2 regions of the Pseudomonas sp. KH_046_1 genome follow, and region 1 is predicted to be linked to the other one. Evidence: predicted binding sites of a transcription regulator. Region 1 holds the regulator's gene; the other holds the start of a gene.

What was found. Region 1 encodes FliA, which starts transcription of late flagellar genes. Its sites were predicted from a motif close to CTAAAGTTTNNNNNNNNNNNGCCGNTAA; they were not measured.
Region 2: AC3IT9_RS04950 (flagellar protein MotY) is a predicted target of FliA. The motif match lies at 5,574-5,601, and genes of this name have one in related genera.

What each region holds. Positions count from the first base shown of each region.
Region 1 is NZ_CM174481.1:1,708,349-1,716,472, reverse strand. It holds gene AC3IT9_RS07770 (flagellar motor protein) at 1-636, opposite strand, end outside; gene AC3IT9_RS07765 (protein-glutamate methylesterase/protein-glutamine glutaminase) at 636-1,766, opposite strand; gene AC3IT9_RS07760 (chemotaxis protein CheA) at 1,815-4,073, opposite strand; gene AC3IT9_RS07755 (protein phosphatase CheZ) at 4,129-4,917, opposite strand; gene AC3IT9_RS07750 (chemotaxis response regulator CheY) at 4,939-5,310, opposite strand; gene fliA (RNA polymerase sigma factor FliA) at 5,479-6,219, opposite strand; gene fleN (flagellar synthesis regulator FleN) at 6,216-7,046, opposite strand; gene flhF (flagellar biosynthesis GTPase FlhF) at 7,163-8,124, opposite strand, start outside.
Region 2 is NZ_CM174481.1:1,103,109-1,111,232, forward strand. It holds gene secD (protein translocase subunit SecD) at 43-1,911, shown strand; gene secF (protein translocase subunit SecF) at 1,921-2,835, shown strand; gene AC3IT9_RS04935 (glycine zipper 2TM domain-containing protein) at 2,957-3,505, shown strand; gene rnt (ribonuclease T) at 3,787-4,464, opposite strand; gene pyrC (dihydroorotase) at 4,461-5,507, opposite strand; gene AC3IT9_RS04950 (flagellar protein MotY) at 5,667-6,572, shown strand; gene AC3IT9_RS04955 (argininosuccinate synthase) at 6,702-7,919, shown strand; gene AC3IT9_RS04960 (hypothetical protein) at 8,070-8,124, opposite strand, start outside.

The sequences.
Region 1 (8,124 bases):
CAACGCGATGGATTTGAGTTTGGCGGCAATCGGCAGCAGCACCAGGTTGGCACTGGCCACGCCGTAGATGGTGGCGACGAAGGCCACGGCGATGCCGTTACCCAGTTGCGACGGATCGCCCAGGTTGCCCATGACGTGAATCAGGCCCATCACCGCACCGATGATGCCGATAGTCGGCGCGTAACCGCCCATGCTTTCGAAGACCTTCGAAGCTTCGACATCGCGGCTTTCCTGGGTGTAGAAATCCACCTCGAGAATGCTGCGAATCGCTTCCGGCTCGGCGCCGTCAACCAGCAGTTGCAGGCCTTTGCGCGCGTAGTTGTCGGGCTCGGCGTCGGCGATGCCTTCAAGGCCGAGCAGGCCTTCCTTGCGGGCGGTCAGGCTCCAGTTCACTACGCGGTCGATGCCACCGGCCAGATCGACACGGGGCGGAAACAGGATCCAGGCGAGGATCTGCATGGCGCGCTTGAAGGCGCTCATCGGCGATTGCAGTAGCGCGGCGCCAATGGTGCCGCCGAGCACGATCAGCGCTGCCGGGCCGTTGGCCAGGGCGCCGAGATGACCGCCTTCAAGGTAGTTGCCGCCGATGATGGCGACGAAGGCCATGATGATGCCGATCAGGCTTAGAACATCCATCAGATACAGGCCTCGACCAGGTGCTTGCCAATGTCGTCCAGGCTGTACACCGCGTCGGCGAGCTCGGCTTTGACGATGGCCATCGGCATGCCGTAGATCACGCAACTGGCTTCGTCCTGTGCCCAGATCGAACTGCCGCCCTGCTTGAGCAGGCGCGCGCCTTCACGGCCGTCGGCGCCCATGCCGGTCAGGACCACCGCCAGAACCTTGTCACCGTAGGACTTGGCTGCCGAACCGAAGGTGATGTCCACGCACGGCTTGTAATTCAGGCGCTCGTCACCCGGGAGGATTTTCACTGCGCCGCGGCCGTCGATCATCATCTGCTTGCCACCCGGCGCCAGCAGCGCCAGGCCCGGACGCAGGATGTCGCCATCCTCGGCTTCCTTGACGCTGATGCGGCAGAGCTTGTCCAGGCGCTCGGCGAAGGCCTTGGTGAAGGCGGCCGGCATGTGTTGAACCAGCACGATCGGGGCCGGGAAGTTGGCCGGCAATTGGGTCAACACCCGTTGCAGCGCAACCGGGCCGCCGGTGGACGTACCGATGGCCACCAGTTTGTAGGCTTTGCGTTTCGGCGCGGGCGACGAAGGGGCGGCCGCATGCGCACGCGCCGGGATCGGTGCCGGACGCACGGACGCACTGCCACTAAAGCTGCCAACGCTCGAAGGCGAAGGCGCATGTATCGGGGCTGGCGCAGCGACAGGTGCCGGAGCGCTGTAGGTACTGACTCGACGATTGCTGCGCGCAATGCTCAGGATCTTTTCGCACAGCAGTTGCTTGACCTTCTCGGGGTTGCGCGAGATGTCTTCGAAATTCTTCGGCAGGAAGTCCACCGCACCGGCATCCAGCGCATCGAGGGTGACCCGGGCGCCTTCGTGGGTCAGCGAGGAGAACATCAGGACCGGGGTCGGGCAGCGTTGCATGATGTGCCGCACGGCGGTGATGCCGTCCATCATCGGCATCTCGTAGTCCATGGTGATCACGTCGGGCTTGAGGGCCAGTGCCTGATCGATCGCCTCTTTGCCGTTGGTCGCCGTGCCGACGACCTGGATATTGGAATCCGCTGAAAGAATTTCCGAGACGCGGCGGCGGAAAAACCCCGAATCGTCCACCACCAGGACTTTGACTGCCATAAACACTCCATTAGATGGAGCGAGGCCAGGCGCCCCGCTCCACCAGAATCAAATACGCCGTGTGGCGTAACGCTTGAGCATGCTCGGAACATCGAGAATCAGCGCGATGCGGCCGTCACCGGTGATGGTGGCGCCTGACATGCCCGGCGTTCCCTGGAGCATTTTGCCCAATGGCTTGATGACCACCTCTTCCTGGCCCACCAGTTGATCGACGACAAAGCCGATCCGCTGCGTGCCCACCGAAAGGATCACCACATGGCCCTCGCGCTGCTCTTCGTGAGCGGCGGAGCGGACCAGCCAGCGTTTGAGATAGAACAATGGCAGTGCCTTGTCCCGCACGATCACCACTTCCTGGCCGTCCACGACGTTGGTGGTCGACAGGTCGAGGTGGAAGATCTCGTTGACGTTCACCAGCGGGAACGCAAACGCCTGGTTGCCGAGCATGACCATCAGTGTCGGCATGATCGCCAGGGTCAACGGCACCTTGATGACGATCTTCGAACCCTGGCCTTTGGCCGAGTAGATGTTGATCGAACCGTTGAGCTGGGAAATCTTGGTTTTCACCACGTCCATGCCCACGCCGCGACCCGATACGTCGGAGATCTCGGTCTTGGTCGAGAAACCCGGGGCGAAGATCAGGTTGTAGCATTCGGTGTCGCTCAGGCGATCGGCGGCATCCTTGTCCATCACACCGCGCTTGACCGCGATGGAGCGCAGGACATTCGGGTCCATGCCTTTGCCGTCATCGGAGATCGACAGCAGGATGTGGTCGCCCTCCTGCTCGGCCGCCAGGATCACCTTGCCGCCCCGGGCCTTGCCCGACGCTTCGCGTTCTTCCGGCGACTCGATACCGTGGTCGACCGCGTTGCGCACCAAGTGGACCAGCGGGTCGGCCAGGGCCTCGACGAGGTTCTTGTCGAGGTCGGTTTCTTCGCCGACCAGTTCCAGGTTGATCTCTTTCTTGAGCTGGCGAGCCAGGTCGCGAACCAGGCGCGGGAAGCGCCCGAAGACTTTCTTGATCGGTTGCATCCGGGTCTTCATGACCGCGGTTTGCAGGTCGGCGGTGACCACGTCGAGGTTCGACACGGCCTTGGACATGGCTTCGTCGCCGCTGTTGAGGCCCAGGCGGACCAGGCGGTTACGCACCAGCACCAACTCACCGACCATGTTCATGATCTCGTCGAGACGCGCAGTATCGACGCGTACGGTGGTCTCGGCTTCGCTCGCCGGTTTTTCCGCCGGTGGCGCGGCCGGGGCACGCGCAGCAGCAGGTGCAGCGGCTGCAGCCGGCGTTTCGGCTTTTGGTTCGGGTGCCTTGGCCACCGGTTTCGGCGCCGCAGCCTTCGCGGCCGGCACGGCAACGGACGTGTTCGATCCGCTGGCAACCGTCGCGGTGCCGACTTCGCTGAACTTGCCTTTGCCGTGCAACTCATCGAGCAGCGATTCAAATTCGTGATCGGTGATCAGATCGCTGCCGACCGCTGCGGCGGCTGGCGCGGCAGGTGCTGGCACGCAAGCAATGGCCGACTCCAGTGCCTCGACAGCAAAGTTACCCTTGCCGTGCAGTTGGTCGAGCAGTGCTTCGAATTCGTCGTCAGTAATATCGGAACTGTCGCCTGCCGCTTTCGGCGCTTCTGGCGCAGCTGATGCCGGGACCACTGCGTCAACGGCGAACTGGCCTTTACCATGCAGTTGATCGAGCAACGACTCGAACTCGGCATCAGTGATTTCATCGCTGGCAGCGGCATTGCTGACAGGCGCTGGAGCAGCCGCCGGCGCCTCGGCCTGCGCCTTGACGGCGTTCAGCGAGTCCAGCAGTTGTTCGAATTCGGTGTCGGTGATGTCGTCGGAACCGGTTTCGGCCACCGGTTCTTCAATCACTTCGGCGACGGGCGCAGGCGTCACTTCGTCAGCCGATTGCGGCTCGGCCAGACGGGCCAGCGCCGCAAGCAGTTCTGGTGTCGCAGCGGTGATCGGGCTGCGCTCGCGGACTTCGCTGAACATGCTGTTCACCGCGTCCAGAGCTTCGAGAACCACGTCCATCAGTTCCGAGTCGACGCGACGTTCACCCTTGCGCAGGATGTCGAACACGTTCTCGGCGATGTGGCAGCACTCCACCAGCTCGTTGAGCTGGAGGAAGCCGGCGCCCCCTTTTACAGTGTGAAAACCGCGAAAAATTGCATTGAGCAGATCCGCATCATCCGGACGACTTTCCAGCTCGACCAGTTGCTCGGACAGTTGCTCTAGAATCTCGCCGGCCTCAACCAGGAAATCCTGAAGGATCTCTTCATCGGCGCCGAAGCTCATTAAGGGGGGTGCTCCTACAGGTCTAAAAACCCAAAAAACCTAAAATTCTAAAACTCTAAAATCCCAGGCTGGATAACAAATCGTCCACATCGTCCTGACCGGACACAACGTCTTCTCTTTTATCGGCATGAATCTGCGGACCTTCACCCTGAGAGAGATGTTTTTGTGGATCTTTTTCTGCAAGCATCGCTTCGCGGTCATGCTCGATGCCCGCAAAGCGGTCCACCTGACTGGCCATCAGCACGAGCTTGAGCAGGTTGCTTTCAACTTCGGTGACCAACTGGGTCACACGCTTGATCACCTGGCCTGTGAGGTCCTGGTAATCCTGGGCGAGCAGGATGTCGTTGAGGTTGCCCGACACCGCGCGATTGTCCGTGCCGCTGCGCACCAGGAATCCGTCGACCCGCCGGGCCAGTTCGCGGAACTCTTCAGCGCCGACCTCACGACGCATGAACCGTCCCCAGTCCGCGCTCAAGACCTTGGCTTCATCCGCCAGGCCATTGACCAGCGGCGTGGCACTTTCCACCAGATCCATGGTGCGGTTGGCCGCTGCCTCGGTCAGCTTCACGACATAGCCCAGACGCTCGGTGGCGTCGGTGATCTGCGACACTTCTTCGGCTTGCGGCATGTGCGGGTCAATCTGGAAATTGACGATCGCGCTATGCAGTTCGCGAGTGAGCTTGCCCACTTCCTGATACAGGCCGCGGTCACGGGTCTGGTTGAGCTCATGGATCAATTGCACCGCGTCGCCGAACTTGCCTTTTTCAAGGCTGGCGACCAATTCGACGGCGTGTTTTTTCAGGGTCGACTCAAAGTCGCCCAATGAAGTTTCGTTATTGCCCATAGCTCCCCCGTGGCGCACTCATCAACCGATGCGTTCGAAAATCTTCTCGATTTTTTCTTTCAACGCCTGGGCCGTGAAGGGTTTGACCACATAGCCGTTAACACCGGCCTGGGCCGCTTCGATGATCTGCTCGCGCTTGGCTTCAGCGGTCACCATCAGCACCGGCAAGTGCTTGAGCTTTTCATCGGCACGCACGTGGCGCAGCAGATCGATACCGGTCATGCCAGGCATGTTCCAGTCCGTTACCAGAAAGTCGATGCTTCCGCTGTTGAGCACCGGAATGGCGGTTGTGCCATCGTCGGCCTCGACGGTGTTGGTGAACCCAAGGTCACGCAGCAGGTTCTTGATGATCCGCCGCATCGTTGAGAAGTCATCAACGATGAGGATTTTCATGTTCTTGTCCAATTCGACCTCCAAGCAGTCTTAAACGCGCCCAGCACCTGGACGCGCCATTTCAATCAATCCGGCAAAGCACTCGATGACTGTCTGGAGCACAACAGATCGCGACCGGCGCAGTTCAACACCACACCGGCCTCGTTCGCAGTGTCCCCCACACTGCCTTCAGCGCGCTCGCCACTCCCCCAAACGCCCCCGCAAACGGGCCGCGCACTGGCTGTGTAACTGGCTGACCCGAGATTCGCTGACCCCCAGGACCTCACCGATTTCCTTGAGGTTCAACTCTTCGTCGTAGTACAGCGCCAACACCAGTCGCTCACGCTCCGGCAAATTGGCAATCGCATCCGCCAGCGCAGCCTGGAAGCGTTCATCTTCCAGGTCGCGTGACGGTTCGATATGAGCACTCGCGCCATCCTCGTGCAGCCCTTCGTGTTCGCCGTCCTGCAACAGATCGTCGAAACTGAACAGCCGGCTGCCCAGGGTGTCGTTCAAAATCCCGTAGTAATCGTCGAGACTCAATTGGAGTTCGGCCGCAACTTCGTGATCTTTAGCGTCACGGCCGGTTTTCGCTTCAATCGAGCGAATGGCGTCGCTGACCATGCGTGTATTGCGGTGAACCGAACGTGGCGCCCAGTCCCCCTTGCGCACTTCATCGAGCATGGCGCCGCGGATTCGAATGCCCGCGTACGTCTCGAAACTGGCGCCTTTGCTGGCGTCATATTTGGTCGACACTTCAAGCAGGCCGATCATCCCGGCCTGGATCAGGTCTTCGACCTGGACACTGGCCGGCAGGCGCGCCAACAAGTGGTAGGCAATGCGTTTAACCAGCGGCGCGTAACGCTCGATCAGCTCGTACTGCGCATCACGCGCCGATTTTTTGTAGAGGTTGTAACCGCTTGCTGTCATAGAACCGGTCCTGCTGTCTGCTGCACGAGCCGCTCGACGAAAAACTCCAGGTGCCCGCGCGGGTTGGCAGGCAGCGGCCAGGTATCGACCTTCTGTGCGATGGCCTTGAATGCCAGCGAGCACTTGGAACGCGGGAACGCCTCGTAGACGGCGCGCTGCTTCTGCACGGCCTTGCGCACACTTTCGTCGTAGGGCACCGCGCCGACGTATTGCAGGGCGACGTCGAGGAAGCGATCCGTGACCTTGGTCAACTTGGCGAACAGGTTGCGCCCTTCCTGCGGGCTCTGGGCCATGTTGGCCAGGACCCGGAAGCGGTTCATGCCGTAGTCACGGTTAAGCAGTTTGATCAATGCGTAGGCGTCAGTGATCGAGGTCGGCTCGTCGCACACCACCAGCAGCACTTCCTGGGCTGCGCGAACGAAACTGACTACCGAGTCACCAATGCCCGCCGCGGTATCGATCACCAATACGTCGAGGTTGTCGCCGATATCGCTGAAGGCCTGGATCAGGCCGGCGTGTTGCGCGGGACTCAGATGCACCATGCTCTGAGTGCCGGATGCGGCCGGAACGATACGGATGCCACCGGGTCCCTGCAACAGTACATCGCGCAGTTCGCAGCGGCCTTCGATCACGTCGGCCAGGGTACGTTTGGGTGTCAGGCCCAGCAGAACGTCGACGTTCGCCAGTCCCAGGTCGGCGTCCAACAGCATGACGCGCCGGCCAAGCTCAGCCAGAGCCAGGGACAAGTTCACTGACACATTAGTTTTCCCGACGCCACCTTTGCCGCCGGTCACCGCGATCACCTGTACGGGATGCATGCTGCCCATGTTATTTCTTTACCTTGTCTTGCATAGACGGAGGCCACATTACTGGCTGCGCGTTCACAAACGGAACAATGCATGGCAGACCATCGATGTAGGTACAAAAACTGTTCATTTTTACCTCAGCCAACCTGCTTGGTCGGGCTGTGGTAGATGTCAGCGAACATGTCAGCCATGGCTTCTTCGCTGGGTTCTTCCTGCATTTGCACGCTCACGGCGCGACTGACCAACTGGTGACGACGCGGCAGATGCAAATCATCCGGGATCCGCGGGCCATCGGTCAGGTAGGCCACCGGCAACTCATGACTGATGGCAAGGCTCAACACCTCACCCAGACTAGCCGTTTCATCCAGTTTAGTCAGGATGCAGCCAGCGAGCCCGCAACGCTTGTAACTATGATAGGCGGCGGTTAGAACCTGTTTCTGGCTGGTGGTTGCCAGGACCAGATAATTTTTCGAGCGGATGCCACGACCGGCCAGGCTTTCGAGTTGCATGCGCAAGGCCGGGTCGCTGGCCTGCAGGCCGGCGGTATCGATCAGCACCACGCGCTTGCGCAGCAAGGGTTCCAGCGCCTGCACCAGGGACTGGCCCGGATCGACGTGGGTCACCGGCACATTGAGGATGCGCCCCAGGGTCTTGAGCTGCTCCTGGGCACCGATGCGGAAGCTGTCCATGCTCACCAGCGCTATGTTCTGCGCGCCGTACTTGAGCACGTAACGGGCAGCCAGCTTGGCCAGGGTGGTGGTCTTGCCCATGCCGGCCGGGCCGACCATGGCGATCACACCGCCCTCTTCCAGCGGCTCGACTTCCGGGGTAACGATCATGCGCGCCAGGTGCGCCAGCAACATGCGCCAGGCCTGACGAGGCTCTTCGATATCGGTGATCATCGCCAAAAGGTCGCGCGACAGCGGGCCGGACAGGCCGATGCGTTGCAGGCGACGCCAGAGGTTGGCCTGGTCCGGACGGCTGCCCTGCAGCTGATTCCAGGCCAGCGAGCCGAGCTGGACTTCCATGAGTTCGCGCAGGCTGTTGAGCTCGAAACGCATCGAGTCGAACGCGCGCGGGTCCACGCCAGTGGAGGCTG
Region 2 (8,124 bases), 610 kb from region 1:
ACGGGGCGCGCAAGGCGCCCCGCGTCATAAACGGGCGGCGTGATGCTGAACAAATATCCTCTGTGGAAATACATTCTGATCCTGGCGGTGCTAGCGATCGGTCTGATTTATTCCGCTCCCAATCTTTATCCTGATGACCCGGCCATTCAGGTCAGCGGTGCAAGCACTGCGCTGCAGGTCAATCAGGCTGATCTGGATCGTGTGAGCGCTGCGCTCAAGGAATCCGGGATCAACGTCAAGGCTGCCACGCTGGCAGAGGGCGGCAAGGGTGGGCTGATTCGCCTGACCAAGGCTGAAGACCAGCTGCCGGCCAAAGACGTCGTGCGCAAGGCATTGGGTGATGACTACGTCGTTGCACTGAACCTGGCACAAACCACCCCGCAATGGCTGCGCAACCTCGCTGCGCACCCGATGAAGCTGGGTCTGGACTTGTCCGGTGGTGTGCACTTCCTGCTGGAAGTGGACATGGACAAAGCCCTCGACGCGCGCCTGAAAGTCTACGAAGGCGACGTCAAGAGTCTGTTGCGTAAAGAGAAACTGCGCTATCGCAGCCTGCCGCAACTCGATGGCGCCATTCAGCTGGGCTTCTCTGATGAAGCGACCCGCGAACAGGCCCGTTCGATCATTCGCAAGAACTTCAACGATTTCGACATTGTTCCGGCCGACCTCAATGGTCAACCGGTGCTGCGTCTGGCGATGACCCCGGCCAAGCTGGCGGAAATCCGCGAATACTCCATCAAGCAGAACTTGACCACGGTACGTAACCGCGTCAACGAGCTGGGTGTTGCCGAACCGATCGTCCAGCGTCAGGGCGCCAACCGTATCGTGGTTGAGCTGCCGGGCGTGCAGGACACCGCCGAAGCCAAGCGTATCCTCGGCAAGACGGCCAACCTCGAGTTCCGTCTGGCCGCTGAGCCTGGTGCTTCGAAAGCCACTTCCGAATCCTTCGAGTTCCGTGAGGGCAACCGTCCTCCTGCGCTCATCGAGCGTGGCCTGATCATCACCGGTGACCAGGTGACTGACGCCAAGGCCGGTTTCGGTGAGCAGGGCACTCCGGAAGTGAACATTCGTCTGGACGGCCACGGCGGCGAGCTGATGAACCGTGCGACCCGTTCGAACGTCGGTCGCAGCATGGCGGTGATCTTCATCGAGCAGCGTCCGGTTACCACTTACGTCAAGCAAGTGGTCAACGGCGTCGAGAAAGACGTGCCGGTGCAGACGTTCAAGGAAGAGAAGAAGATCATCAGCCTGGCGACCATTCAGTCGCCGCTGGGCGCGCAGTTCCGCATCACCGGCCTGAACGGCCAGGGCGAATCGTCCGAACTGGCGCTGCTGCTGCGTGCCGGTGGTCTGGCGGCGCCGATGTACTTCGCTGAAGAACGCACCATTGGCCCGAGCCTGGGTGCCGACAACATCACCAAGGGTATCGATGCATCGCTGTGGGGCATGCTGTTCGTCTCGCTGTTCATCATGGCCATCTACCGCTTCTTCGGCCTCATCGCCACCGTCGCGCTGACGGTGAACATGGTGATGCTGCTGGCCTTGATGTCGCTGCTGGGTGCAACGCTGACCCTGCCGGGTATCGCCGGTATCGTGTTGACCATGGGCATGGCGGTCGACGCCAACGTGCTGATCTTCTCGCGGATCCGTGAAGAGATCGCCGCCGGCATGACCGTGCAGCGTGCAATCAACGAAGGCTTCGGCCGGGCATTCACCGCGATTCTCGACGCCAACCTGACCACTTTGCTGGTCGGCGGCATCCTCTTTGCCATGGGCACAGGTCCGGTCAAGGGCTTCGCAGTGACCATGTCCCTCGGGATCTTTACCTCGATGTTCACGGCCATCATGGTGACCCGCGCGATGGTCAACCTGATCTTCGGCGGTCGTGACTTCAAGAAGTTGTGGATTTAAGGGGCTGCCATGTTACGTACAATCAACTTCATGGGCGTTCGCAACTTCGCGTTCGGCGTCACATTGTTCCTTACCGCACTGGCAATATTCAGTGTCTTCCATAAGGGCATGAACTGGGGCCTGGACTTCACCGGCGGTACGCTCATCGAGCTGACCTACGAGCGTCCGGCTGACGTCTCCAAGGTGCGTGAGCAGCTGGTGAGCGCCGGTTATAACGATGCGGTCGTGCAGAACTTCGGTGCAACCACCGACCTGCTGGTGCGCATGCCTGGCGAAGACCCACAACTGGGTCACCAGGTAGCCGAAGCCTTGCAGAAGGTCGGCGGCGATAACCCGGCGACGGTCAAGCGTGTCGAGTTCGTCGGCCCGCAGGTGGGTGAAGAGCTGCGCGACCAGGGCGGCCTCGGCATGCTGATGGCGCTGGGCGGGATCCTGATCTACCTGGCTTTTCGCTTTCAGTGGAAGTTTGCGGTCGGTGCGATCGTTTCCCTGATCCACGACGTGATCGTGACCATCGGTATCCTGTCGTTCTTCCAGATCACCTTCGACCTGACGGTGCTGGCGGCGGTACTGGCGATCATCGGTTACTCGCTCAACGACACCATCGTGGTATTCGACCGGGTTCGTGAGAACTTCCGTGTACTGCGCAAGGCCAGCCTGATCGAGAACATCAACATCTCGACCACGCAAACCCTGCTGCGGACCATGGCGACTTCGATCTCCACCTTGCTGGCGATCGCGGCCCTGCTGTTCTTCGGTGGCGACAACCTGTTCGGCTTCTCCATCGCCCTGTTCATCGGTGTTCTGGCGGGTACTTACTCGTCGATCTACATCGCGAACGTGGTGCTGATCTGGCTGAACCTGAGCACGGAAGACCTGATTCCTCCGGCCAATACCGAGAAGGAAGTCGACGACCGTCCTTGAAGGAAAAGTCTTTAAGCGATGTAGTCCGAAAAAGGCGCGAGTTGAACTCGCGCCTTTTTTTGTGCTCCAAGGCAGGGAGAAGCGCGGACACGTTCCGCATGTGATGGTCCAGGAGGTTCATGTGAACAAGTCGATGCTGGTTGGTGCTGTACTGGGTGCTGTCGGTGTAACTGCCGGGGGTGCTGTGGCCACCTACAGCCTGGTTAAAAGCGGCCCGGAGTACGCGCAAGTACTCGCCGTTGAGCCGGTCAAGACACAAATCAAGACTCCACGTGAAGTATGCAAGGATGTAGCGGTCACCCGGCAGGCGCCGGTGAAAGATCAACATCAGATCGCCGGTACGGTGGTCGGTGCATTGGCAGGTGGTTTGCTGGGTAACCAGATCGGTGGCGGCACCGGTAAGAAGATCGCCACGGTCGCAGGTGCTGTCGGTGGTGGTTACGCCGGCAACAAGGTGCAGGAAGGCATGCAAGAGCGTGACACCTACACCACCACCCAGACCCGCTGTAACACGGTCAACGACATCAGTGACAAGGTTGTAGGTTACGACGTGCGGTATTCGCTGGACGGCAAGGAAGGCAAAGTGCGCATGGATCGTGATCCAGGCAACCAGATTCCGGTGGATAAGGAAGGCAAGTTGATTTTGTCGGAGAATCAGGCGGCTCAGTGATCTGCTGACTCTGGATGAAAAAGATGCACCCTGCGGGGTAATGCCAGTCAGTTAAGCTGACTGGCATTTTTGTTTTTAATCGGATACTTCGGGGATTTGAGCCTGATTGCCCGGGGATAAATGCGCTCTTCCCGGCGATGGCTGTACAGGTCGACGATTTCATCGGATGGGAAACATGGGAGCGGGCTTGCTCGCGAAGAGGGAGTGTCAGCCAGCATTTTTGTTGAATGACACACCGCTTTCGCGAGCAAGCTCGCTCCCACATTGATTCGAGAGTGCACTCAGTCGTTGAAGTCTTCCCAGCCACCCATCTGTTTCCAGCGATTGACGATGCCGCAGAACAGCTCGGCCGTCTTCTCGGTGTCATAGCGAGCCGAGTGAGCCTCACGACCGTCGAAGTCGATGTCTGCTGCCTGGCACGCCTTGGCCAGCACGGTCTGGCCGTAAGCGAGGCCGGCGAGCGTTGCGGTATCGAAACTGGAGAACGGGTGGAACGGATTGCGCTTCATGTCCAGCCGCGCAACCGCAGCATTGAGGAAGCCCAGGTCGAAGCTGCTGTTATGCCCGACCAGGATCGCCCGTTTGCAACCATTGGCCTTGAGGGCCTTGCGCACGCCGCGGAAGATATCGTTCAGGGCCGACTCTTCACTCACTGCCATGCGCAGCGGGTGATCGAGTTTGATCCCGGTGAATTCCAGGGCAGCGGCTTCGATGTTCGCGCCTTCAAACGGCTCGACACGGAAGAAGTAGGTGTGATCCGGGTAAACAAAACCCTTTTCATCCATGGCGATGGTGGTCGCGGCGATCTCCAGAAGGGCGTCGGTGGCCGAATTGAAGCCACCGGTTTCTACGTCGACGACAACCGGCAGGTAACCACGGAACCTTGCCGCCATTGGATGACGAGGGCCGCCTCCGCCGCCATTGCCTTCCAGTTCGTCGTCGAAATGGTTTTCACTCACGCGTGTTCCTCCAGCAGGCGCCAGCGCAGTTTTTCACCGGCGCGCAGCGGGATAACGGTCAGCTCGCCAAATGGCAGGCTGGTCGGGGCGGTCCACTCTTCGCGGACCAGGGTGATGCTATCGGTGTTCGCCGGCAGACCATAGAACCTGGGGCCGTTGAGGCTGGCGAAGGCTTCGAGTTTGTCCAGCGCGTTGCGCTGTTCGAAGGCTTCGGCATACATCTCGATGGCCGCATAGGCGGTGTAGCAACCGGCGCAACCGCAGGCCGCTTCCTTGGCGTGCTGGGCGTGGGGCGCCGAGTCGGTGCCGAGGAAGAACTTATCGCTGCCGCTGGTGGCGGCGTCGAGCAGGGCTTCCTGGTGGGTATTGCGCTTGAGGATCGGCAGGCAATAGAAGTGCGGCCGAATCCCGCCCACCAGCATGTGGTTGCGGTTGTACAGCAGGTGGTGCGCGGTGATGGTCGCGCCGACGTTGGCCGAAGCCGAGTTGACGAACTGCACGGCGTCCGTGGTGGTGATGTGTTCGAAGACCACTTTGAGGGTCGGGAAACGTTCGACCACACGACGCATGTGCTCGTCGATGAAGATTTTTTCGCGATCGAACACATCGACATCGCCCCGGGTGACTTCACCGTGGACCAACAAGGGCATCCCGACTTCGGCCATGGCCTCGAGTGCAGGGAAGATCTTGTCGATGCTGGTGACGCCAGAGTCCGAGTTGGTAGTCGCGCCGGCCGGGTACAGCTTGGCGGCGTGAATGAATCCGCTGGCCTTGGCCTCGCGAATTTCTTCGGGCTGGGTGCGGTCGGTCAGGTACAGGACCATCAGTGGCTCGAACAGGCTGCCGGCCGGGCGGGCAGCGAGAATCCGCTGGCGATAGCCGTCGGCTTCGGCCGCGTTGCGCACCGGTGGAACCAGGTTGGGCATGATGATGGCGCGGCCAAAGGTGCGCGCGACATCCGCGACGGTATTGGTCAACACGGCACCATCGCGAAGATGAATATGCCAGTCGTCGGGACGCAGCAGGGTCAGGCGGTCGGACATGAGGGGATTCCAGGCGGGTCAAACTCAAGGGAATGCTACCGGAAAAGACTCTTGCAGGCACTCGCTATCAAGTTTTGCAGGAAGCTTCCGATATCCAACAGGTATGCCGTAAACATGTGTGTGTCGGTCTTTTTGTTGTAGAAGCCAGTGGAGCCTCCCGTGCGCCAGCGTTTTTTAGCCTTGCTCAGTGTGTTTGCCAGCCTTCCCGCGATGGCGCTCACTTTCCAGACCCGTCTGGAGAGCATTGAGTGGACGGTCGAGGGTGACAAGTTCGAATGCCGCCTGACTCAGCCGATTACTGACTTCGGTTCGGGCGAGTTCGTGCGCCGTGCCGGCGAGCAGGCGACGTTTCGTCTGAAAACCTACAGCCCGATGATTGGCGGTGGCTCGGCGACGCTGCTGGCCGCTGCCGCGCCGTGGCAACCGGGGCGTGACGATATCAACCTGGGCACAGTGAGAATCGGCAGCGGCAACGTATTGTTCAACAGTTCACAGGTTCAGGCCGGACGCCTGATCAGCGGACTGATGGACGGTCGCAGTCCGGTGGTTCGACATTCCTCGGGGGATGGGCGGGTGTCGGAAGTACGCTTGTTGCCGGTCAGGTTCACCAAGGCGTTTGCCGACTACCAGGGTTGTGTGGCGAAACTGTTGCCACAGAATTTCGAACAGGTGAAGCAATCCGAAATCGGCTTCCCCGGCGGCGGAATCGAACTCGACAGCGCCGCAAAAACCAAACTGCAGGTGATGCTGGAGTACATGAAGGCCGATCCGACGGTCAATCACATCGAACTCGACGGTCACTCCGACAACAGCGGCAACCGTCTGACCAACCGCGACCTGTCGCGGCGCCGAGCCCTGGCAGTGCTGGAGTTCTTCAAGGCCAACGGCATCCAGGAGTCGCAAATCACCGTGCGTTTCCATGGCGAGCGTTATCCGTTGGCGCCTAACACCAACAACGCCAACCGCGCGAAGAACCGTCGAGTTGCGGTGCGCCTGGAGCGCGGAGCCCCAGCGGAACAAGTCGCCCCGCAAGTGACGAAAGCGGCCACTTCGGCCACTTCCTGACTCGGCTGTAATCGTCGCGCCCTCGACAGAATCTGTCGCTTCGTCGTCATAAGCTGTCGCGCCTCTGTAAATTATCCTGCATGAGCGGTAGACTTGACGGCTTTCCGTAGAACCCCGTGGAGTGATGGCATGGCGGACGTAAACAAGGTCGTTCTGGCGTATTCCGGCGGCCTGGACACTTCGGTGATCCTCAAGTGGCTGCAGGATACTTATAACTGTGAAGTCGTGACCTTCACCGCTGACCTGGGTCAGGGCGAAGAGGTCGAACCTGCACGCGCCAAGGCACAGGCCATGGGCGTGAAAGAGATCTACATCGACGACTTGCGCGAAGAATTCGTGCGCGATTTCGTTTTCCCGATGTTCCGCGCCAACACCGTTTACGAAGGCGAGTACCTGCTGGGTACTTCCATCGCTCGTCCGTTGATCGCCAAGCGCTTGATCGAAATCGCCAACGAAACCGGCGCTGACGCCATTTCCCACGGTGCCACCGGCAAGGGCAACGACCAGGTTCGTTTCGAACTGGGCGCCTACGCGTTGAAGCCAGGTGTGAAAGTGATTGCTCCGTGGCGCGAATGGGACCTGCTCTCCCGTGAAAAGCTGATGGATTATGCTGAAAAGCACAACATCCCGATCGAGCGTCACGGCAAGAAAAAATCCCCGTACTCGATGGATGCCAACCTGCTGCACATCTCCTATGAAGGCGGCGTGCTGGAAGACACCTGGACCGAGCACGAAGAAGACATGTGGAAATGGACCGTCTCCCCGGAGAAGGCTCCAGATAAAGCGCAATACCTGGAACTGACCTACCGCAACGGCGATATCGTCGCACTGGACGGCGTCGAAATGACCCCGGCTACCGTGCTGGCGACCCTGAACCGTATCGGTGGCGAACACGGTATCGGCCGTCTCGACATCGTCGAGAACCGTTACGTGGGCATGAAGTCCCGTGGCTGCTACGAAACCCCTGGCGGCACCATCATGCTGCGTGCCCACCGTGCGATCGAGTCGATCACCCTGGACCGCGAAGTGGCTCACCTCAAGGACGAGCTGATGCCCAAGTACGCCAGCCTGATCTACACCGGCTACTGGTGGAGCCCTGAGCGTCTGATGCTGCAACAGATGATCGATGCGTCCCAGGTCAACGTGAACGGCGTTGTGCGCCTGAAACTGTACAAGGGCAATGTGATCGTCACTGGGCGCAAGTCCGACGACTCGCTGTTCGACGCCAACATCGCTACCTTCGAAGAAGATGGCGGCGCGTACAACCAGGCGGATGCAGCGGGCTTCATCAAGCTCAACGCCCTGCGCATGCGCATTGCGGCGAACAAAGGCCGGAAGCTGTTCTGAGACCTTTGAAATCGTGATGGATACCTGACCTCGTCCTCGACGAGGTCAGGTACCTGAAAACGGGGTGTGACGCCAGTTACTACGTTGTCGGGTGTTTTCGTTTGCGCTGATGATTTCCTGATTTTCTCCTTCTCGATGGTCTGACCTGTACTACACGTTGTTGTTCGCCGGTTGCCCGGCCTGATCAATGACCGACAACCTGTGC